DNA from 3 places in the Methylomusa anaerophila genome. Region 3 is predicted to be linked to each of the others. Evidence: riboswitches for the same ligand, from Rfam matches in the RefSeq annotation. Region 3 holds a riboswitch; each other region holds the start of a gene.

Region 1 (7,727 bases), 1.6 Mb from region 3:
GGGACAGCAAGCCGTTGTTTCTGTTCTGGCAGCCAGCGAGTTTATTCCTAAAGACTGGTCAAAATTTCCTGAACTCATTCATCTCAATGAGAATTTTAAGGGGCGGCCCGTGTTCTGGATTCATGGAGCAATAGGCGGGGTAGAAACATATCAGGGAATTGCGAGGAAAATCCAACGGCCGTTTTATGGTATTCAAGCCCGGGGCTGGATGACCGACAGGGTTCCATTAAATGGTATTCAAGCGACGGCGGCGTATTATGTCAATATAATACGTTCGGTACAACCGTCAGGCCCTTATGATTTGGGTGGATATTCACTTGGCGGTGCCATAGCATATGAAATCACGCGGCAATTGCAGGAAATGGGAGAAGCCGTTGCCACGCTTGTCATGTTAGATGCATTTGACGGCAGCGGGTTGAGCAAATTTAGCTTTAGTGACCGGGATATACTTTTGCAGACAGTTAATATCGCGTTAATGAACACAATTTTGCAGGAGCCGGAAAAATTTGCCCAAACATTTATTCACCGGGATGAACTAATTTTGACTGGGGATGATAAGGAAGAACTGGTCAAGCAAGTTGTTAAGCTTGCCCAAAAGCGGGGCTTGAAAAAAACAGAAACGCAGCTGTACGCCATGAGTCAAAAAGATTTGGCCATTCGCAGGGCTTATGAAATGGGTAGCTTTTCGGTGTGGCCGCTGCCTGATGCGCAAACGGTAAAGTGCTACTATTTCCGTAATAGGAATGGGTTATTTTACGGAGCATTAGAACCTTATCTTTCCGCTGCCGAAACTTCATTAAATTCATTAACCCATACAAACTACTGGAAAGAATGGGAACGGGAGATGCCCCATTTCTATATGATGGATGTGGATGCTTCCAATCATATGGTGTTGTTATCCGAACCCCAATCCTATGAGCCGATCATGGCACTTTGCGAAAAATTGTATTCGGAAACAGGCATGACCCCAGAGTTTTTTGAGCCATTCTTCCAAAAGCATAAGTCATAAGTCAGCTCCGGACGGCTTTAAATCAGGGGGGACCGAGCGGCAGTATTCCGGGCTGAAAACATAAAAGGCTAAGGATTTTATCGCCAATCCTTAGCCTTTAACTTTGTATTGACAAACAAATGGGATTTGGATATCATTGTAGTCAATAAAACATATAGCTAACTGGATTTTTGTCAAAAGCGATTGAGGGAATGGCTCGATGACACCCGGTAAGCGAAGTTATAAATGCAGCGGTGTAAACCCAACAGGATATCAATCCTGGGAATCGAAGGATGAATGGGATGTTATCCCCTCGGATGAGGGGATTTTCCTTTTACAAATATTACGGAAAAGATGCGGCTTGTTTACTGGCTTCGCCTGTATTTTTTTGTTGAAATAAACAGATATATGCTTGCTTAGAGAGATGTATTGCAATCTTAGGGAGGGGAATACAATTGATGCAAAGGGAAGCAAAAGTGAAACAGGTAGCAGATAAAACCTTGCCTTCCAATGTACTTACCCTTATTGAAAAAGCCATAACCGACATTAACTTTGGCTCAGTCACCTTGGTCGTTCAGGATTCAAGAGTCATTCAAATTGAAAAAATCGAAAAGATTCGGGTATGTGATATGGTGACGTATTCTGAAACAAACAAGGACTGGATTAAGTCTCCCGGTAATACTACAGACTTAAGAATGCGTATCTTGTCGGCGGTAAGAGGGCTTGAATACGGTAAAGCCACCATCCAGGTTCAAGCCGGAGAAATTACGCAAGTTGAGAAAACGGAAAAGTATAGATTTACTAAGATGACCGGAGTCAACGGCGACGGAATATAAGAAGGGATTGCCCGCTGGGCAATCCCTCGTTTTTTAAAAAAATTATTTACTATTTACTTAGAGCTTGTTCCAAGTCGGCGATTAAGTCGTCGGCGTCTTCAATACCTACGGATACTCGCAGCAGGCATTCATTGATCCCCAGCCGTTTCCTCATTTCATAAGGCATATCGGCATGGGTCTGAACCGAGGGAAAGGTTATGAGTGATTCTACTCCTCCCAGGCTTTCGGCAAATTGAAATACTTTAACCTTACGCAGGATTTGCTGTGGCAGACCGGGATGATCAATTGCAAACGAAAGCATGCCGCCATAGCCCGATGCCTGAGCTTCCTGAATATCTTTGCCGGGGTGCTCCGGCAGACCGGGATAATAAACAGCGGTCACATGGGGATGCTTTTTTAGCCAGTTGGCTACTTTAGCAGCATTTTCCTGGTGTTCGCGCATACGTAGCGCCAACGTTTTCAGACCTCTTAACAACAGCCAGCTGTCTTGCGGACCAAGAATTGATCCCGTAGCATTCTGTATAAACCCGATTCGTTCCGACAGACAGGGTTTGCCGGTGACCACAATGCCGCAGACTACGTCATTGTGTCCGGAGAGATATTTGGAGCCGCTGTGTATCACCATGTCGGCGCCCAAAGTGAGCGGACGCTGAAAATAAGGGGACAAAAAGGTATTGTCGACGATGATATCCAAAGGGTGTGAGAAGTTTTCGCGGGCTATCGAAACAATAGACCGGATATCCGCAATCTTCATGAGCGGATTCGTGGGGGTTTCAACAAGGATTGCCCTGGTGTTGGCGCGGATGGCACTGCGGACTTCTTCAAGGTTGGCTGTATCTACGAATGTTGCAGCAAGGCCCAATTGGGTAAAGAGTTGGTCGAGGATCCGGTAGGTTCCGCCGTAGCAGTCTTCAGTGAGAATAATATGGTCGCCGGGGCGATATAACATAAGAATTGCCGTAATGGCGGCCATGCCTGACGCGAAAGCAAATCCCGCATGTCCTTCTTCCAGATTGGCCACTGCTTCCTCTACTGCTTTTCGTGTTGGGTTTTGCGTGCGGGAGTAATCGAAACCCGTACTTTGGCCTAAAGCCGGATGACGAAAGGTGGCTGTTTGATATATAGGGGTGCTGATGGCGCCGGTGGATTTATCCGTAACTAGACCGGCCTGAACTACTCTGGTGGCAAACTTCATGAATAGATATCCTCCCTACTTGTTTTGGCTTGTTTTGGTTTTCGCCTACAGAAAAACGGTTCTTCCCGAAAGAAGAACCGTGGCTTGCGCACGAAAACTCATCTTTCGGATTGCTCCGCTGGAATTAGCACCTTGCAATATGCCGGTTGCCGGGTGTCATTGGGCCAGTCCCTCGACCACTCTTGATAAGTTATTTATTTAAGTTTATTGCATTTTATTTTGCCATAGACGGATGTAAGTGTCAAGATAAATATTTAAAAAGTTTGGTTTGTTGTATGACGATTGTTGTATGATGCATGAAAAAGACCAAGGCCGCTGGTAAGTTTTTGCTTGACAAAATATAATTTATGTGTTACTTTAAAGTTAATTAAATTCTTGCTGACCGGAAAACCGGAGGCAGTCGGCGGTTGTTTTAACAGCCACGATTGCCTCTTGCTGTTTCCTGACAGAAGATAACTGGCATAATAGCTCGAGGGTGAATAGCTACGAGCTTATTTAAGAAAGGGATGACTAGTATGGCTAAAATTGCCGGAAATTTAACTGAGTTAATCGGAAATACTCCCCTGTTGGAATTGAAAAACTATAATGCTGCCAAAAATGTAGGCGCCAAGGTCATTGCCAAGCTGGAATACTTTAACCCGCTGAGCAGTGTTAAAGACCGGATTGGTCTTGCCATGATCAAAGCTGCGGAAGACAAAGGGTTGATTAACAAGAATTCCGTAATTATCGAACCTACCAGCGGTAACACCGGTGTCGGTTTGGCCTTCGTAGCAGCGGCCCGGGGTTACAGACTGATTCTTACTATGCCGGAGACTATGAGCATTGAGCGGCGCAAGTTGCTTAAAGCACTGGGCGCCGAACTGGAACTTACTCCCGGGGCGAAAGGAATGAAAGGGGCCATCGAACGGGCTGAGGAACTGGCAAAGGAAACTCCCAACTCTTTTATTCCCCAGCAGTTTAAAAATCCGGCCAACCCGGAAATTCACCGCAAAACTACCGCCGAGGAAATCTGGAATGACACCGATGGTGAAGTTGATATAGTTATAGGCGGAGTAGGTACCGGCGGAACGATTACCGGCGTGGGCGAAGTGTTGAAACAGCGTAAACCCAGCGTGAAGGTTATAGCCGTAGAGCCGGCGGATTCGCCGGTACTTTCCGGCGGCAATCCGGGCCCTCATAAAATTCAGGGAATTGGCGCGGGGTTTGTGCCGGAAGTTCTGAACCGTGACGTCCTTGACGAAATCTATAAAGTGCAAAATGAAGAGGCTTTTGCGGCAGCCAGGACAGTGGCTAAAGTAGAAGGCTTACTAGTCGGAATATCCAGCGGTGCTGCCTTGTTCGCAGCGACGCAACTGGCCCTGAGACCGGAAAACAAAGGGAAAAATATTGTGGTGATACTGCCGGATACCGGTGAACGGTATCTATCAACCCCGTTGTTTGAAGAAGAATAAATTATCGGCTTAAAGTGGGGAACTGCTTATAAACCGTCATCTGCGTCGTTGCTCCTGCGGTCCTCACTCCAGCGTACAACCAATACGCTGGAGTGAGGTCCCCGCACAGACTATTATGCTAAGCTAACAAAATTAGAATCGTCGTCGCGCCCGGTCTGACTATGCTTATTCACAAGTAATTATTAAGCTAGTTTTCAATAAGTCTTTTTCATATGCAACGGAAGCATCTAACGATTTCTAAGCAGTTCGTGGCAGTTCCTAGATAGCGGATACAAGTTTATGGAAAATGCTATTTCTCTATCTTTTTGCTAAACCTTTTGTGGCATTTGCTAACCTGAGTAATTGAAAAGGAATTAAGTCGGCTGACTGGTTAACCAGAGGCAACCGTTTTTCTTGAAGGAAACGGTTGCCTTTTTTTACTTGCTATGGTCGGTACCGGAATATTTAATGAAAGGAGAGAATGGGAATGATGGTGATGGTCATTGGCGCGGATTATTTAGGGACAATAGAAGAAAAACTGCGCGAGTTAGGCGTTACTGAGATTACCCATGTTGACGGGCGCAATCCCGGAAAAATCAAGAGATTAAATATTCCGAAAGCGGCGAAATTTATATTAGTGTTTACCGACTATGTGAATCACAACATGGCAAAGGTAATAAAAAATCAGGCTAAAGCGCAAGAAATCCCGCTAGTCTACGCAAAACGGTCCTGGTGCGCTTTGGAAAAGAAACTGGCCGAGTTCGGCTTTAAAGCTTCGTAACTACAAAACTACAATATAACGCCATGTCAGTGAGAAAGGATGTCTTACCTATGAGTTTTTTTGAGCTAAAAGAGCCCCCCAGGCGGGAAGACCGGCTAAAAGCCTGCATTGCCGACGGGGCGGCATTGGGAGAATTGGCCTGCCGCCGAATGCGATGTTGTCAGCCTGACGGGGAACGGACCTTTACCCAGAACTCCATTTGTCTGCTTTTACCTGCTTTAGGTACAATGAACAGTATACCAAACAGTGTGGTGCTCATGCACGGGGGACTGGGATGCGGCTCCTCAAGCCATGGCGGCAATGCGGCAGTCCGCGCCGGCAACAATCAACGTTGGGGCGTGGTCAAAGACGGCACCTGGCTGTCAACCGGACTTACAGAAACTGACGTTATCGGCGGTGGCGAGACGAAATTGGCTGCCGCTATTATCGAAGCCGACCGGCGATATAAACCGGCCGTTATTTTTGTAGTGGCCAGTTGTGTGCCGGGAATTATCGGTGACGATGTGGAAAGTATAGCCGAGCAGGTCCGGTCTGAGGTTCAGGCGAAAATATTGCCGGTGCATTGCGAAGGTTTTAAGACAAAAATATGGGCTACAGCATATGATGCTGTTTATCATGCCATTGGCCGAACGCTATTGCCGGCGGCAGCAGAAAAAAATGATGCGGAAAAGTCGGTACACACCGTCAATCTAATGAATATGTCGTCGATGGGGCGGGGGGATGAAGTGGAGCTTGAGCGGCTTCTCAAAGCCCTTAAGCTGGATGTAAATGTGTTTCCCGTGTTTGCCGATCCTGAGAACATGCGGCGCATGACCCAGGCGGACCTGTCGGTAAGCACTTGCCCGACTCACGATGATTACATGTTGAACCACTTGCAAGAAAAATATGGTATTCCGTTTATTATCAGGCATATGCCTATCGGTATCGAAAACACAGGTAAATGGTTAAGGGATGTAGCCGGGTTTTTCAATATCGGCGACCAGGCAGAAGAACTCATCGCGGCGGAAGAAGCGGAACTCTATGCCGCACTGGAGCCGCTTAAGCCAATGTTTGCCGGCAAAAAAGCATTTGTCAGCGCCGGTGAGTTCCGGGCGCTGTCAACAGCCATATTGCTGGCCGAACTGGGCTTCGAAGTGGCAGGGATCCGGGCATTCCATCACGATGAATTTGCCGTTGTGGAATATGAAAAACTGATTCGCCTCACCGGTAAAGATTATCCCCTCAATATTGCCAACTGCCAGCCATTTGAGGAAGCCAACCTGCTTAAGCGGCTAAAACCCGATGTGTTTTTGGGCCATCTGAACGGTAACGGGACAGCAGCCAAACTGGGCATCACCACCCATGTTATCTATAATGTGGGGCTGCAGTATGTAGGTTACCGGGGCGCCTATGAATTGGCCCGTCGTCTCTACCGTCAACTAAGTAACCCCCGCTTTAACCGTAGCCTTAGCCGGTTTACCCATCTGCCCTATCAGGAGTCCTGGTATAAGGAAAACCCGTTCAAATACATCAAGGTTGCCGGGGGTGAAACGGATGAATGATCGCAGCTTTATTGAAAGACCGCGGTATACCTGTGCGTTGGGCGGAGCCATGGCCACGGTAACCGCCTTGCCGCAAGGCATTCCAATTGTACATGCGCCGCCAGGCTGCGCCGGCAATTTCGCCTGGACCCAGGCTGGTGGCTGTGGTCTGCAAGTCGGGGGATATTGCGGCGGACTCAGTATGCCCGGCTCCAATGTACAGGAACGGGAAGTAGTTTTCGGCGGCGCCGACCGCCTGGAGGAAGAAATTAAAAATACCCTGGATATCATGCAAGGCGACATTTATGTGGTTTTGACCAGTTGCGTCACGGAAGTTATCGGCGACGATGTCGGCGCGGTAGTCAGACCCCTGCAGGAAGGCGGCACTCCGATTATCTTTGCCGAGACAGGTGGTTTCCGGGGAAATTCTTATGAAGGCTATGATCAGGTACTTAAGAGTGTGCTGCGGGATTTTGCACCCAAGACTGACCATAAACAACCCGGACTCGTTAACCTGTGGGGCGTTACTCCCAATATCGACCCGTTTTGGCGCGGTAATCTGACGGCGATACGAACGCTGCTGGAGAAGCTGGGACTGACAGTAAACAGCTTTTTTACAGATCGTGACAGCATTGACGAAATTCGCCGCGCCGGCAGCGCTGAACTTAATATCGTGGTTTCCGATGTGTTTGGCCAGGGAGCAGCCGAAATGGGGCAACAAATTCATGGTACCCCCTTTATAGCTTCGCCGTTGCCGATCGGGCCGACAGCTACGGACAGTTTCCTCCGGCATGTGGGTGGTGCCCTGAAGATCGACTCCCCGCTGGTTGAAGAATTAATTTATAAGGAAAATCAGCGGTACTATAAGCTGCTGGAACCGCTTACCGATTGCTTTAACGACATGGATTTGCAACGGTACGTTGTTGTTATCGGGGACGCCAACTACACCATCGGGATAACCCGGTTTTTAAGCGAGG
Region 2 (7,727 bases), 1.2 Mb from region 3:
CCTTCTTTGATCTTGGTACCCGGCTACCGCTGGCCGGGTTTTTTCTTTTGGATAAAGGAATTTTATCGCAAACAGCGTAATATAATTACGCCAGAAAGTTTTGGGAAGGTATTAAACTTCGGAGGTGTTAAGGTGAAAATTAAAAGCTGCATCGTCATCTCTTTGTTCATCCTGCTGATTGGCCATAATATGTCTTGGGCAATATCGCCAATTAACCAAACCGTGATTAAAGATGCTCAGAAATATGGAATGTCAAATATCCAGAAGCCTCTTACGGATTTTTTGTTGCCATGGGTTGCATACGAAGAACAAGCGAATATATTAAACGCAACGACTGAAAGCGCTTATCTATATACTCCTTATCTACTGATTGCAGCAGATGCCAGGGATAAAGCATTAAATCAGCAAACTGTCAAACTTACCGATACCGAAAAAATTTTGTCAGATTATGCCGGTTATTTGGTATTTAGTGTTACTTTATACAGCGACGGGCCATCTTTCATGGATGATTACCAAATAATTTTACGGCAGGAAAAAACCACACTAAAACCCTATCAATCCTTAACTAATCCAGTTGTAAAATCACCCTGGCACCCTCAGAATCCTCAATTTATGTCCCAGTGTTACTTCTATTTTTCGCAAAAGACTGTCAACTTAACTAAAGTGGTATCTTTGATCCTTATTACCGGCGACAAACGGGAACATAGATTTCATTTTGACCTGTCAAAAATCAAATAATTAATTTTGAATGGGGCTTAGCCCCATTTTATATTGTTATCATATCGTCGAAAAAAGGATTTAGGATGAGAAAAGCGAAGTAAAGGATATATATTAAAAAAATACGGGTTAAATTTGCCGTTATAGTCAATAATAACATACGCAAAGGAAGGTGCTCTATTCGTGCTAAAAAGTATGACCGGCTTTGGTAGGAGCGAGTACATAGATTCGACTCACCGTTTTATTGTTGAAATTAAAGCCGTAAACCACCGCTATAATGAAATTGTAATTCGTATGCCTAAAAACTTAGGCAGCTTGGAAGATAAAATCCGCCGTAGCGTTGCCAACACATTGCTTAGAGGGAGAATAGACGTATATGTCACTGTTGACGAATATGGGGAAAAGAAACGAACTATCAGGGTTGACAAAGAATTGGCAATCGCTTACCATAATGCAATAAGAGAATTAGCCAGTCTGCTGGCAACCACTACTGTCGATAATGTTTATCATATAGCGAAATATCCTGATATTTTAAAGGTTGAAGATGTTTCCGACGATATAATGGAGCTTTGGCCCAAACTATCCGAAGCAATAAACGGAGCCGTGGCTAACTTGATGTCCATGCGTCTTGCTGAAGGTGCCAGCATTGAAAAAGATTTATTAGGCCGCATTGAAAAACTAAACGGTTGGATAGCCACCATATCTGAACAGGCACCCCAACTGTTGGTCGACTACCGGGAAAAACTTTTAGGCAGAATGCGTGATCTTTTATCTGCAGTCGGTATGGAACCGGATGAAACAAGAATAATACAGGAAACCGCCCTGTATGCTGATCGTATTAATTTTACCGAAGAACTAGTCCGCTTGCAAAGCCATCTGGACCAATTTCGTGCTACCCTGAACTCAGATGGTGCAGTCGGCCGAAAACTTGACTTCATCATTCAGGAAATCAATCGTGAAACGAATACAATTGCTTCCAAGGCCAACGATTTTACCATTGCCAATGTAGTTGTGGAAATTAAAAGTGAAATAGAGAAGATCAGAGAGCAAATCCAAAACATAGAGTAATATAGGAAGATCAATTAGTGACGACTTGTAGCATGACAAAAATACTGTAATTTCAGTTATGTATAGAATTCATATTACAGGAGGAATGATTATGGAAATCAAACTTATCAATATTGGCTTTGGCAATATCGTTTCTGCTAACCGGATTATTTCAATTGTCAGCCCTGAATCAGCGCCGATTAAACGGATTATTCAGGAAGCCCGGGATCGTGGCATGCTTATAGATGCTACATATGGCCGCCGCACCCGCGCGGTTATTATTACGGATAGCGATCATGTCATATTATCTGCGGTCCAGCCCGAAACGGTCGCTCATCGTCTGACCAATAAAGAAACAACCGATGAACCCGCTGAGTAATCCTGGGAAGGGAGATATGCGAACCAATATGACGCAGCAAGGAATTTTGATAGTTCTCTCCGGCCCATCCGGTGCCGGTAAAGGAACCATTTGCCGGGAATTGCTGCGTAGCAATCCTAATTTACAGTACTCAATATCAGCAACCACCCGCCAGCCTCGCGCCGGAGAAGCTAATGGAATAAATTATTGGTTTCTCTCAAAACATGAGTTTGAATCAATGGCCGAACAGAATGATTTACTGGAGTGGGCAGAAGTTTACGGAAATTACTATGGAACTCCCCGCCGCTATGTAGCAGAGCAATTAGAAAGTGGTAAGGATGTTGTACTGGAGATTGATATTCAGGGTGCTATGCGGGTCAAAGAAAAATTTCCTGAGGGAGTATATATTTATATAATTCCTCCTTCTTCCGATGAGTTGGCAGAGCGTATAAATAAACGCGGTACGGATAGCCCGGATTCAATAAAAAAACGGCTTGGTTGCGCCAGTGAAGAATTATCATGCGTTTATAATTATCATTACTTAGTTGTTAACGATAAAATAGCTTCTGCCGTAAGGAATATTGAAGCCATTATTGCAGCAGAAAAATGTAAAGTGCAGCGCAATCACAACTTAATTGAGAATTTTTTCCGCCACAGTTGTGTGAGAAAAGAAGATTTATAGTTTAAAACAGGGGGGAACTCCGTGATTCATCCTTCGCTAGATATTCTTGTAGGAAAAGTGGATAGCAAATATACGCTAGTGGTTCTTGCTGCCAAGAGAGCCCGTGAAATCATGGACGGACAGTCACCGCTTGTTGAAAGCAAATCAAATAAGCCGGTAACCATCGCTCTTGAAGAAGTATCTCATGGAAGAATTACATACGAACGTACCAAAACAGGTATAAAGTAGGAGGCAAGAATGTCTCAGTACAAAAATGTTGTTATGGGAGTAACGGGCGGAATTGCTGTATATAAATGCGTAGAGGTTGTCAGCCGGCTTAAAAAAGCCGGCTGCCGGGTACATGTCATAATGACGAAAGCGGCAACTCATTTTGTGACGCCTTTAACGTTTAGAGAAATTAGCGGTAATCCAGTTGTGGAAGACATGTGGGAAGATCCGAAAACGTGGAATATTGAACATATTGCTTTGGCAACGCTAGCCGATATATTTCTAATCGCTCCGGCTACCGCTAATATCATTGGCAAGATTGCCAACGGTATCGCCGATGACATGCTTACCACTACAGTAATGGCTACGAAGGCGCCGGTTTTGCTGGCCCCGGCTATGAACGTCAACATGTATTTAAATCCGATTACACAGCATAACTTGTCCAAGCTACGCAATTTAGGTTATCAAGTGATGGAACCTGATTCGGGAATGCTGGCTTGCGGCGTGGAAGGACTAGGACGTTTACCGGAGCCGTCGGTAATAGTTGACAAAACACTGGGTTTACTTAATACAGGGAACAACTTTACAGGTAAGCGAATCTTGATCACCGCCGGCGGAACTCGTGAGCCGGTCGACCCGGTTCGCTATATAGGAAACCGTTCCAGCGGCAAGATGGGTTATGCGCTGGCGCAGGCTGCAAAATCCCGGGGGGCAGAAGTAATCTTAATTTCAGGGCCAGTAAGCCTTTCTCCGCCTGCGGGGGTTGAATTTGTTAAAGTTGAAACAACTCAGGAAATGCGCGAAGCCGTCCTGGCTAATTTTAATCAAGTGGATATTGTAATCAAGGCGGCGGCTGTTGCCGATTATCGCCCCCTCGAACCGCAAGAACAAAAGATTAAAAAAACCGGTGAAATAGTAACCTTACAGCTTGCCAAAAACCCGGATATATTAAAAGAATTGGGAACGTTGAAAAAACATCAGTTATTAATTGGTTTTGCAGCCGAAACAGAAGAGTTAATTGCCAATGCTGCAGAAAAAATTAGACTTAAGAAGCTTGATATGATAATAGCCAATGACGTTACTCTACCAGGCGCCGGGTTTGACGCCGATACTAATATTGTTAAACTCCTTTACCCCAGCGGAAGGGTGGAGGAGCTTCCCCAAATGTCGAAAACCGAGCTTTCAGCTGTCATTTTAGATAAAATCTATAATTTAATGATAAATTTAACTTGATTTTTATGCGGATATAAATTAAAATTTTTATGGTGTAAATTACATATTCAATTCTCATCAAGAGTTGGTGGAGGGACTGGCCCGATGAAACCGCGGCAACCCTTGGGCGGCAAATTGCCCAAAACGGTGCCAATTCCTGCGGATTTCCGCAAGATGGGAGAGTGACAAAATCACCTCCCTTCGGGAGTTTTTTTATTCTTTTTTTGATACGATAAGGAGGTAATATGTTTAAATGACCAAAAAAAGTGTACTTTTCACCTCAGAATCTGTAACCGAAGGACATCCTGATAAGATTGCCGACCAAATTTCCGACAGTGTACTTGACGCTATCATTGCACAGGATCCTATGGGTCGCGTGGCTTGCGAAACATTAATAACAACCGGATTAGTCCACGTTGTTGGTGAAATCACTACAAATTGCTATGTTGATATCCCGAAAATTGTACGTGAAACAGTAAAAAGCATTGGTTATACCAGGGCTAAATTCGGGTTTGACGCTGAAACCTGCGGCGTGCTCACTTCAATTGATGAGCAATCTTTAGATATTGCGCTTGGTGTAGATAGAGCACTGGAAGCCAAACAGGGAGAAATGGATGCCATTGAAGCGATCGGCGCCGGTGACCAGGGAATGATGTTTGGTTATGCAACAAACGAGACGCCGGAATATATGCCTCTGCCGATTTCGTTGGCGCATAAGCTAGCCCGCCGCCTCTCCGAAGTTCGTAAAAACGGCGATTTAGCTTACCTTCGTCCCGATGGAAAGACGCAAGTCACTGTAGAATACGTAGACGGAAAACCGGTTAGAATCGACACCATCATTGTGTCTACACAACATAGTCCGGATGTTGACCAAAAGACCATTGAGCAGGATCTGATCACCAAAGTGATTACTCCCATTGTGCCCCATGAACTTCTTGACGCCCAAACAAAATATTATATTAATCCTACCGGCAGATTTGTAGTGGGTGGACCTCAAGGTGATGCCGGTCTTACCGGCCGTAAAATCATTGTAGACACATACGGTGGTATGGCCCGCCATGGCGGCGGAGCATTTTCCGGTAAAGATCCAACAAAAGTAGACCGCTCCGCAGCTTATGCCGCCCGTTATGTGGCAAAAAACGTTGTTGCTGCCGGTCTGGCTGATAAATGTGAAATACAACTTGCTTATGCCATTGGTATCGCCCGTCCTGTTTCTGTTATGGTAGAAACTTTCGGGACGGCCAAAATTGATGAAGACCAAATTGTAGAATTAATTAATAAGCACTTTGATTTAAGACCAGCAGGCATCATTCAATCCTTGGATCTTCGGCGCCCAATCTATAGGCAAACAGCGGCGTACGGCCATTTTGGCCGTACAGACGTTGATTTACCGTGGGAGCGTACTAATAAAGCTGAAATTCTACGCAAAGAAGCCAATATCTAAGAGCTAACATATTTCATAACAGTCTATGGTAATACTAAGATTGCTAGGTGAACAAGCGTCATCAAAGGAGGTACTACCATTGGCTGATCAAAATACCTTAAACCGTTCAGTGTTCCGCGTCGGCGGCCTAAAAGGCGATCATTGCCGCGAGCGCATAGAACATACCCTATCCCATTTACACGGCGTTGTATCAGTAAAGATTGATCTAACTGGTAAACAAGTCTCTGTCGATTATGACTCATCTGTAACGCCCAGCGGCTACATTGAAGAAACCCTACAATCCCTTGGCTACTCGATTCAAGAATAACATGTCTCGAATGCGACTTCATTTTTCCCCTTTGGGCCTGGGTAAACGCAGATTAAAGCGGTTTTACAAACGATTAGAGATGGATACCGGTATGGAATGGGATATTGTGTCCACTACTTTCACCGAAGCTAAAAAAGCAGGTATTTGACTTTACAACGCGAATATAATTATTGAGTTGACATGAAAGGGGACTTTAAAAAGTCCCCTCTCTTTATAGCTCTTTCCAACCATAAAACTTATATAAACTTATAACTTAAGTGGTGTAAAATGAAAAAGATTGCCCAAGTCATAGTCAATATACCTACACGCAATATTGATAAAGCGTTTTCTTACATCATTCCGGATCATTATGCTTATATTGATATAGGTTGGCGGGTCATAGTACCATTCGGTCAACGCACTGTGGAAGGGTTTATAATTAATATATCGGATATATCGGAAAGGGATGAAACTGCTTTAAAACCGATCACTGACATTCTGGACGATTTCGCCTGGTTTGGCAATCACATGCTTAAAACTGCCGAATGGTTGGCCGAGTATTATTTAACTTCTTTAGCTGAATCTTATAGAATGTTTATTCCTGGAAAAGCAGGGGTAAAGACTCAGGAGTTGTACAAGATTGCCGACAGTGTCAGTGAAGTACAACTGGCTGAACTTAAGGAGGCAAGCAAGGATAATGATAATAAGGATAATTTTAAGATAATTGAACACATATATAAAAAAGGACCGCTGAAATTATCGGAATTAAGAAAGGAATTTAGGCACACAATCAGCGATTCTTCTTTAGAAGATATAATTAAATCTTTACTGCGCCAGAAAATACTCTGTAAACACAGTAAAATATATAAATCCGGTCTTCCGCGCCTTACCACGGTATACTCACTTGCTGTAGATGCGGCAACAGCTATTAATACCATTAACGCCACTTCAAAAAGAAAGCCGGCTCAACTCCGGTTAATTGAAGAGCTCCTTAAGTACAACAGCCTTGACAGCAGTCAATTGCGTCAATTAAGCATCACCCTTGATACTGTCAAAAGACTGGTCAAATTAGGACTGATCCATACCAAGCAAGTCCAGATAATCCGTGATAGTTATGCAGACAGAGAATTTTCCGCGCCCAAACTTAAGCCCACCCAAGACCAGGAACAGGTCCTGGGCCAAATAATACCCGCTATATTAGAAAAAAAATTTAAATCATTTCTTCTTCGCGGCGTCACAGGCAGCGGGAAAACACAAGTGTATATAGAAGCAGTACGTACTGCCAGAAACTTAGGAAGGCAAGCAATTGTTCTTGTTCCGGAAATTGCCTTAACCAGTCAAATTGTCTCCCGTTTTAAGGCAGCCTTTAATAATGATGTTGTCGTTATTCACAGTAGATTATCCCTGGGGGAAAGATATGATGCCTGGCAACGGTTGCGATGTAATCAAGCCGGTATTGTAATTGGAGCAAGATCCGCCATATTTACACCGGCAGACAATTTGGGCTTAATCGTTATTGACGAAGAACACGAATTTACATACAAACAAGAAGAAGCACCCAGATACCATGCCAAAGAGGTGGCTTTAACCCGGGCGAAGTTTTCAGAAGCTGTAGTGATCTTAGGAAGTGCCACTCCTTCAGTAGAAACATATTTTCAAGCATTGCAAGGTGAGCATAGTCTTGTTTGTCTAACCAGAAGAATTGACAGCGTTCCCCTCCCACCCGTTACGGTTGTAGACATGCGAAATGAATTAGCGCAAGGAAGGCGGGGAG
Region 3 (7,727 bases):
AAGTTCGCCGACTTTTATCTTGGCGGCGCCATTGGCGGCAATCTTGCCGCCGCTGTTGTCGAGGGTATGGGCTGCGGTTATGGCGGCTTCTTCGCTGCCGGTCTGCAGGATGCTGCCGCCTCGGTTGGCTATGTCGGCGGCGGTTATGGTTACTTGACCCGCCTGGATTTGTCCGCCCTGGTTGTTTAGCGAGGCGGCGGTGATGTCCATTGCCCCGGCGCTGGTCAGCAGACCGCCCTGGCTATTGTTGATGTCGGCGCTTTTTACTGTAAGTGTATTTTCGCCGTAAATGTAGCCGGCCTGGTTGGTAAGGCTGCCGGTGAGCAGGTTGACGCTGCCGCGGCCAATGATACCGCCGGTGGCGCCGGAATTGGTGTTGGCAAGGGTTTGCCCGCCGGTGTCGAGGATGAGATCGCCTGCTGCCTGAACCAGGCCGGCTTCGTTGATAAAGATGCCGCTGCGGATGGTGGCCGGGCCGGCGGCGGCGATACTGCCGCGCGTGTTGTCAGTCCGTTGGTTATTGGTGTTGACGTCCAGGCTGCCGCCGAGGATGACACCTTCTGTGTTGTTTAAGCCAATGGCGAAGATGCGGGTTTCCTTTTGGGCTTCCACCCGCCCTGCCGTGTTATCAAGAATACCGGTGGCCGCGGTGACGTCGGCTTGCCCCTGTACGGCGGCGATGGTGCCCTGGGTGTTGTGGATCCGGCCGGCGCTGACGGCGGCGTTTTGGTTGGCCGCCAGTAGTCCTTGCGTATTGGTGATGTCTTGGGTAACTGTTGCGCTTAAGGTTTGACCGGCGGTAATTTGTCCCTGGCTGTTGTTGAGGCTGTCGGCGGTTATGGTTGTGCTGCCGCCGGCACTGATGATTCCCGCCTGTCCGTTATATAGGCTGTTGTTGATGCTGCCGCGGGCATCAAGGACCAGATTGTTATTATCAAGCCCGGAGGTTTGGATGCTGCCTCCCTGGTTGATAAGTTCGCCGACTTTTATCTTGGCGGCGCCATTGGCGGCAATTTTACCGCCGCTGTTGTCGAGGGTATGGGCTGCGGTTATGGCGGCTTCTTCGCTGCCGATCTGCAGGATGCTGCCGCCTCGGTTGGCTATGTTGGCGGCGGTGATGGTTACTTGACCCGCCTGGATTTGTCCGGCGGTTCCCCCGGCATTTTTGTCATTATTAAAGGTCTTGGCAGCGCTGATGTCAAGCTTGTCGCCCACATCCAGGCTTGCGCCCGTATGGGTGATGTCTCCTGTTGTGGCGCGAAGGGCGGCACTGCCTCCTGCCTGGTTCACGGCCCCGGTCAGGTTAATAGCTGTTCCTTGCAGGAGCATATTGCCGGCGGCTAGGTTTTGGCCGGTGGCGGTGAGGGTGTCTTGGGCAACCACCGTGAGATTGCCACTGCCGCCAAGTTTACCTTCACGGGTAACGCCTGCCCCAAGGGTACCGCTGGAGGATACGGTGTTGGCCGTAATGCCGGTGTTGCCGCCGGCGGTGATGGCGCCGGTATTGGTGAGGGCGCCGCCGGCGCCAATGGCAGCATCTTGGCCGGCATAGACGGTACCTTGGTTATTTATATCGCCTTGGGCGGCGAGGGTGATGTTTTGATTGGCGGTGGTCGCGCCGGCCAGGTTGATGACGCCGCCGCTGTTGATGGCAAGGGCGCCGCCGGCAGCGATGGTGCTGGCCTCATTACTGTCCAGTCTTTCCCCTACATTGATGGTTATGTTGTTTTGGGCGGCAAGGGTGCCGGTATTGGTGAGGGCGCCTTGGGCGGCAAGGGTTGCATCTCGGCCGGCGTAGACGGTACCTTGGTTATGAATGTCGCCTTGGGCGGTGAGGGTGATGTTTTGATTGGCGGTGGTTGAGCCGGCCAGGTTGATGGCGCCGCCGCTGTTGATGGTCAGGTCGCCGCCGGCGGCGATGGTGCTGGCCTCATTACTGTCCAGTTTTGCCCCTACCCGGATGGTTAGGTTGTTTTGGGCGGTGAGGGTGCCGCTTTGATTGTTGACTGTATTGGCTGTGAGCTCGGCCTTTCCGTTGCTACCGATTTGGCCGCCTTGATTGTTGATGTCCTGACGGACGGTGATGGTCAACAGGCCGCTATCCAGGTTGGCCACCCGACCGTTTTCATTTTGCAGGGATCGGGCTCTTATATTCAGTCCCTGGCCGGCCTCGATGGTTCCCCGCCGGTTGTGGACGGTGTCGGCAGCCGCTATTTTTACCGCGCTGCCGCCGCGAATGACACCGGTTTCATTGATTAGACCGGAACCGAGGCGGATGTCCATGTCTTTTTGGCTGTTGATTTGGCCGCTGGAGTTGTCAAGGTTTTGGGCGGTGAGGGTAAGTTGTCCGTTTGTGTCAATTTGTCCCCCGGTGTTGAGGGTGTCTCCTGCCGTCTTGAGTGTTAGGTTTTGGGCGCCGGCATGGACGATTGACCCTTTGGTGTTGATGAGGTTTTGAGCTTCGATTGTCAGGTTGGCGCCGTTGGCGCCGATTTGTCCGCTGGTGTTTATCGTGTCGCCGCTTGTCCGGATGGTTAATTCTTGTCCACCGGCATGGATGATTTTCCCTGTAGTGTTATTTAGTTCTGCGGCCTCTATTGTCAGTTTGTCGCCGTGAGTCCCAATTTCTCCCCGGGAGTTGTTGATCGTGCCTTGAGCTGTTATCAGGGTGGTTTTTGTTCCGGTTTGGCTGATTACGCCGCCCATGTTGCTGACGGATCCGGCGGTTATGGTGATTTGGTCGGCCTGGAGCTGTCCTTTGGTCCCGACGGGGTTTTGGTCGTTGCTGAGTGTTCCGTTAGCTTTGGCGTTAAGGCTGCCCATGGCTTGTATTGTCCCGCCGGTGTTGGCAATGTCCCCCGTCCGGGCTGTGAGGTTTATGTTTTGACCGGCGTAGGTGTTGGCGCCGCTTAGGTCGACGGCTGCGGCCCGAATGGTTAGATTACCGGCGGCTGTGTTCTGCCCGCCGGCTTTTGTGCTGCCGGTTGTTGTGATGTTGATGTCGCCGTTTGGGGCGATGGTTCCGTCGCTATTTATGCCGGCGCCGATTGTGCCGGTTGAGTCAACGGCAGCTGCGGTAAGGGTGGTGTGCTCTCCGGCGGCGATGAGTCCGGCGTTGGTGAGTCCGGCCGGGGTGGTAAGGTTGGCGCTTTTTGCGGCGTATACTAGGTCCTGGGTATCGAGGCCGCCTTGCGCGGAAATATAGATATTTTCCCCGGCGGTTGTGTTGCCGGCAAGGGTGACTTTGCCTTCACCGGTGACGGTTAGGTCGCCGGTGATTGCCGAAATTATTCCCTGGCTGTTCACCCCTACCCCTTGTTCGGTGCCGACAAGGTAGATTTTGTTGGCGTACATGCCGCCTAAGGCGCCTACGTCTATGGCTACGGCGGGTTTGTTGCTGTCAGGGGTAATGTTGGCTGCGGTTAACGAGTTATATTTTACTTCATTGGCACCGGTGACGACGTTGAGTTCGTTGGTCCAGATACCGGCATTGGCGGTTACCGCCCGGCTGATGAGGTCCACCCGGTCGGTGTCGCCGCCGTTGAGTCCGGCGCCGTCTATGCTGATTTGGCCGCCGCTTACCCGGAAGGCGCTTAGGCTGCCGTCGCCGCCGAATACCGGGGCGCCGGTGGTGAGGGTGGCGTGGCTGGTGTTGATAAAACCGGCTCCATTTACAAAGATGCCGTTAGGGTTGGCCAGAATGAATTCGGCTTTTTGGCCGGCGATTTCGGTATAGCCGTTCAGATGGCTGGCTTGGGGCCCGCTGACTTCGCTTAAGATAATTCGGGCTGATCCTTTGAGGAGAAAAGGGTTGCCGGCGATATAGCCGGCCAGTTGGGTACTTACTATGTCGCGGGAGTTGTTTAGGATGAGTCCCTGGGAAAAGACGTCGAATTGCTGAAAGATGTTGCGGGATACGCCGGCCGCTGACGGGGTGGTGATTTGCACGACTGGCAGGCCGTTGGCGGTGAATTCTACGTAGGGCCGGTTGCTTCCCGGCGCGCTTTTGTCGACGATGGCGCTGGCGCCGGCCAGGGTTGGCTGGCACAGCTGCAGGATGGCGGTGAGCCAGATCAGCCATTTTTTTAGGCTTTGGCGCCGTTGGGTGGTGGTTTGATTATTGGTTCGCAGGCAAAGCATTGTTTTTCACCTCTCATTTTTCGTGATCACATTGGATAGGTAAGGGTAAGCCAAAGGTAAGATTTTCGGTTTTGTAGCCGGCCGGCGAAGACGTCATAGCTGCCGTTCTTGACTTGGCCGCGATATGGCTTGAGGATGTTTTTGGCCCACGGAAAGTGATCGACCTTGTCTCCTTCGAGGACAAGGTCGTTGATGAGGAAACTGGGTTCCTCGGGGTAAAACGGTTGTTTTCTCAGCCGGCGACTGCTGTTGTAGAAATACGTCTTTCTCCTGTCCCCTATGTTGTCGTTCCAAGGCTTCCGCTTGGGAACGCCGTTTCAGTTCTTCCTTGTCGGCAGGGTCGATTTCTTTGGCCTAGCGGTGACAGAAAATAGGATGATTGCCGCCAGGGCCATCCTGGCCTTATTTGATTTTAAAATTCTGGTGATTGCATCACAGCATCCTTGCTTGTTCATGCTCGCCTCCCTGGCAATTATAATGAATTTTAGCGTATTATGCATGAATTCGTTGTTTATAACAGGTATTCCAATATTATCCTAATATCACTTTATTTATAGTACCAAAGTTTTAATCCTGTTTCTATAGGACTTTCGTCCAGTTTAGCACATATAAATGTTAAATTTGTATTAAATTTGAAACTGCGGCAGGTCCAGCTAAATGAGTCAGGGGACAGTCCGAAACCAAAGATAGAACAAGGTGACATTATCACAGAATGAACACAACCTCACTGTAATGGTTATTGACACTCAATGTTTTCCATGCTAAAATCACATTCAAGTGAATAAATCTCTTATCCAGAGTGGTCGAGGGACTGGCCTGATGACACCCGGCAACCGGCAGGCAACTGCAGTGGTGCTAATTCCAGCAGGAGAAATCCTGACAGATAAGAGGAAAGCGCGTTAAGGCCTCTTTCCTCGGAAAGAGGCCTTTGTTGTTGCCACAAAAAAGGAGGACAAAAAATGCCGATAAAAATTCCTAACAACCTGCCTGCTACTAACATCCTGGAAGGCGAAAACATTTTTGTCATGTATGAAAACCGGGCATATTCCCAAGATATCCGCCCGCTTAAAATACTATTGTTAAATCTTATGCCTACGAAAATTACTACTGAAACCCAGTTGTTGCGTCTATTAGGCAACTCCCCTTTACAAGTGGATGTCGATTTTATATATACTGCCACTTATTCGCCCACGAACACTCCCCAGGAACACCTGATTAAATTTTACGAAACATTTGACGCTGTGAAATCCAAAAAGTATGACGGTATGATCATTACCGGCGCGCCGGTTGAGCAAATGCCTTTTGAGAAGGTAGCTTACTGGGATGAACTCTGCAAGATTATGGAATGGAGCAAAACCCATGTTTACTCAACCTTCCATATATGCTGGGGGGCCCAGGCCGGCCTGTACTATCACTACGGCATTCCCAAGCATGATCTGCCGCAAAAAATGTTCGGTATTTTTCCTCACCAAAAATGTGTTATTGAAGAGGAGAAACTATTTCGCGGTCTTGACGATATCTTCTATGTACCCCATTCCAGACATACTGAGATCAGACGGGAAGACATCGAAAAAGTCCCCGCCGTACGTATACTCGCCCAATCGGCTATGGCCGGGGTTTACGCCGTAGCCGACCGGAAAGGCAGGCAAATTTTCATCACCGGTCATTCCGAATACGACCCCCTTACCCTCAAAGCCGAGTATGACCGTGATGTTGCCCAGGGACTGCCCATTCACGTCCCCTGCAACTACTACCCCAACGATGACCCCGCGCAAACGCCGGTTGTCATATGGCGCAGCACTGCCAACCTGCTCTTTTCCAACTGGCTCAATTATTACGTCTATCAGGAGACTCCCTTCGATCTATCCCGCCTGTAAGAAATACCCCACAGTTCTTCTTTCAGAACTGAGGGGCATTTCTGTCAGTTTCGCGCGGTACAGGCAGGGTTATGTTATATGTGATACTCACTGTCCAATTCGCTGCCTGCCTGTCTGTATTGGATATATCTGAATTTGGAGAACTCAAGCCACTTGTTGGCAAACACGGTTAGCTGATCACCATTTATAGTATCTAATAATTCAATTTCCGCTGCAAACTTTTGAAAACTGCCGACAGAATCCAGTTTTATCCAAGCACCGTTGGCGTCAAGTATCGGTACCGAACTATGGGAATATCCCGGAAAACTGACAATATCTTTAAGCTTGAAGTTCCTGATAACCGCCACCAGCTTGGTCTCCAGATCCAGAACATCAAAATCTTCAGGGTACTCGTATGTTCTCCCTATGGCAGGAATTACATCTCCCACCGCGAAGGTATGCGCCTTGGCCGCAAACCTTCTTATGGCGCTTTCCGCAAGGATATAGAAATATTCGTCAAAAAGTTTGACCTCCATCGCTATTGCGGCTTCATTCTTCACAAACTTCGTAACTGTCTGTATTTGAGTATACAGCCCCGAGACAATTCCGCCGCCGCTGACGTTGTAACCGTCGACAAGAACAAACCTGCCGGTAATTGGATTATTTTTAAATTCATCAAAACAGATTGGCTTCCTGGTCCGGATAATAACTTCCGCTACATCATTTGTTTTTACCGCCTGGGCGTCGTCAACCGCCGCCAATGTCGTAGCGTCGATTACTTTTAGTACCGAATAAATTTCACATTCAACTTCCTGGGTTACCAGCTTCAGTTTGTATTCTTTGTTTTTCACGAGAGGGTTTTTCCCCAGCCAAAACAAATTGGCCCGAAAAATGTCCGCAACATGCGGTACGTCATTTTTATGAACAACGAACTCGCCCCGCTGGTTAAAGAACTCGTCCTCAACCGTAATTCCAACCGACATGCCGGCGGATACCCTGCTTTTTTTATCTCTTTCGGCCCAGTACTCAATGGTTTTCACTGTTGTCGCCTTAGCACTGGGTAATATTACAACATCATCACCGACAGTCAATGTACCTGACTCGATTCTACCGGCAATGATCCGCCTGCTGTCAAACTTGTACACATCCTGGATGGGAAAGCGTAATGCCTTCTGCTCAAGGCCCTTGTCCTTTTCGAAAGAGTCGATAGCTTTTAAAAGCGGTTCCCCTTTGAACCAAGGCATTTTAGCCGAGGGGGCAGTCATATTCTCGCCGTAAAATGCCGAAACAGGTATATACCTGAGTGGATAAACGTGCAGGTTATTCAAGAATTCATTCATTTCACTTCTCAGCTCGGTAAACTTTTCCTGCGAATAATCGATCAGGTCCATTTTGTTAACCAGCACATAGACCTTCTGGATACCGAGCAGCGACAATATATATCCATGCCGGCGCGACTGCTCCTGAATCCCTTCGTAAGCGTCGATAATGAGCAGCGCCGCTTCGGCGCTGGCGGCGCCGGAAATCATATTCTTAAGAAATTCTTTGTGCCCCGGCGCGTCAATAATGACATAATCCCGTTTGTCGGTGTGAAACTGCAGTTGGGTGGTATCAATGGTAATTCCCTGTTTTTGTTCTTCTTCGAACGCGTCCAGCAGATAGGCATATTCAAAAGGTTTGCCCTTTTCCCTGGAAATTCTTTTTACCCTGTCTATTGCCCCTTCCGGCAAG

What was found. Region 3 has a riboswitch for S-adenosylmethionine ahead of metA (homoserine O-acetyltransferase MetA). Riboswitches for the same ligand answer to the same signal wherever they lie in the genome.
Region 1: it holds a riboswitch for S-adenosylmethionine, as region 3 does, so the genes downstream of both, MAMMFC1_RS20320 (trans-sulfuration enzyme family protein) here and metA (homoserine O-acetyltransferase MetA) in region 3, are expected to answer to the same signal.
Region 2: it holds a riboswitch for S-adenosylmethionine, as region 3 does, so the genes downstream of both, metK (methionine adenosyltransferase) here and metA (homoserine O-acetyltransferase MetA) in region 3, are expected to answer to the same signal.

What each region holds. Positions count from the first base shown of each region.
Region 1 is NZ_AP018449.1:4,415,666-4,423,392, reverse strand. Features, by position in the region: gene MAMMFC1_RS23025 (beta-ketoacyl synthase N-terminal-like domain-containing protein) at 1-1,009, shown strand, start outside; gene MAMMFC1_RS22060 (YezD family protein) at 1,447-1,824, shown strand; gene MAMMFC1_RS20320 (trans-sulfuration enzyme family protein) at 1,874-3,019, opposite strand; SAM riboswitch class I at 3,115-3,211, opposite strand; gene cysK (cysteine synthase A) at 3,535-4,470, shown strand; gene MAMMFC1_RS20310 (DUF2325 domain-containing protein) at 4,937-5,230, shown strand; gene MAMMFC1_RS20305 (nitrogenase component 1) at 5,281-6,771, shown strand; gene MAMMFC1_RS20300 (nitrogenase component 1) at 6,764-7,727, shown strand, end outside.
Region 2 is NZ_AP018449.1:4,041,673-4,049,399, forward strand. Features, by position in the region: gene dapF (diaminopimelate epimerase) at 1-10, shown strand, start outside; gene MAMMFC1_RS18375 (hypothetical protein) at 133-738, shown strand; gene MAMMFC1_RS18380 (YicC/YloC family endoribonuclease) at 901-1,785, shown strand; gene remA (extracellular matrix/biofilm regulator RemA) at 1,877-2,143, shown strand; gene gmk (guanylate kinase) at 2,172-2,804, shown strand; gene rpoZ (DNA-directed RNA polymerase subunit omega) at 2,826-3,032, shown strand; gene coaBC (bifunctional phosphopantothenoylcysteine decarboxylase/phosphopantothenate--cysteine ligase CoaBC) at 3,042-4,244, shown strand; SAM riboswitch class I at 4,296-4,404, shown strand; gene metK (methionine adenosyltransferase) at 4,477-5,667, shown strand; gene MAMMFC1_RS18410 (heavy-metal-associated domain-containing protein) at 5,747-5,974, shown strand; gene MAMMFC1_RS21625 (hypothetical protein) at 5,976-6,122, shown strand; gene priA (primosomal protein N') at 6,242-7,727, shown strand, end outside.
Region 3 is NZ_AP018449.1:2,827,432-2,835,158, reverse strand. Features, by position in the region: gene MAMMFC1_RS12775 (two-partner secretion domain-containing protein) at 1-4,140, opposite strand, end outside; gene MAMMFC1_RS21505 (hypothetical protein) at 4,458-4,595, opposite strand; SAM riboswitch class I at 4,928-5,030, shown strand; gene metA (homoserine O-acetyltransferase MetA) at 5,100-6,017, shown strand; gene MAMMFC1_RS12765 (sulfate adenylyltransferase subunit 1) at 6,092-7,727, opposite strand, start outside.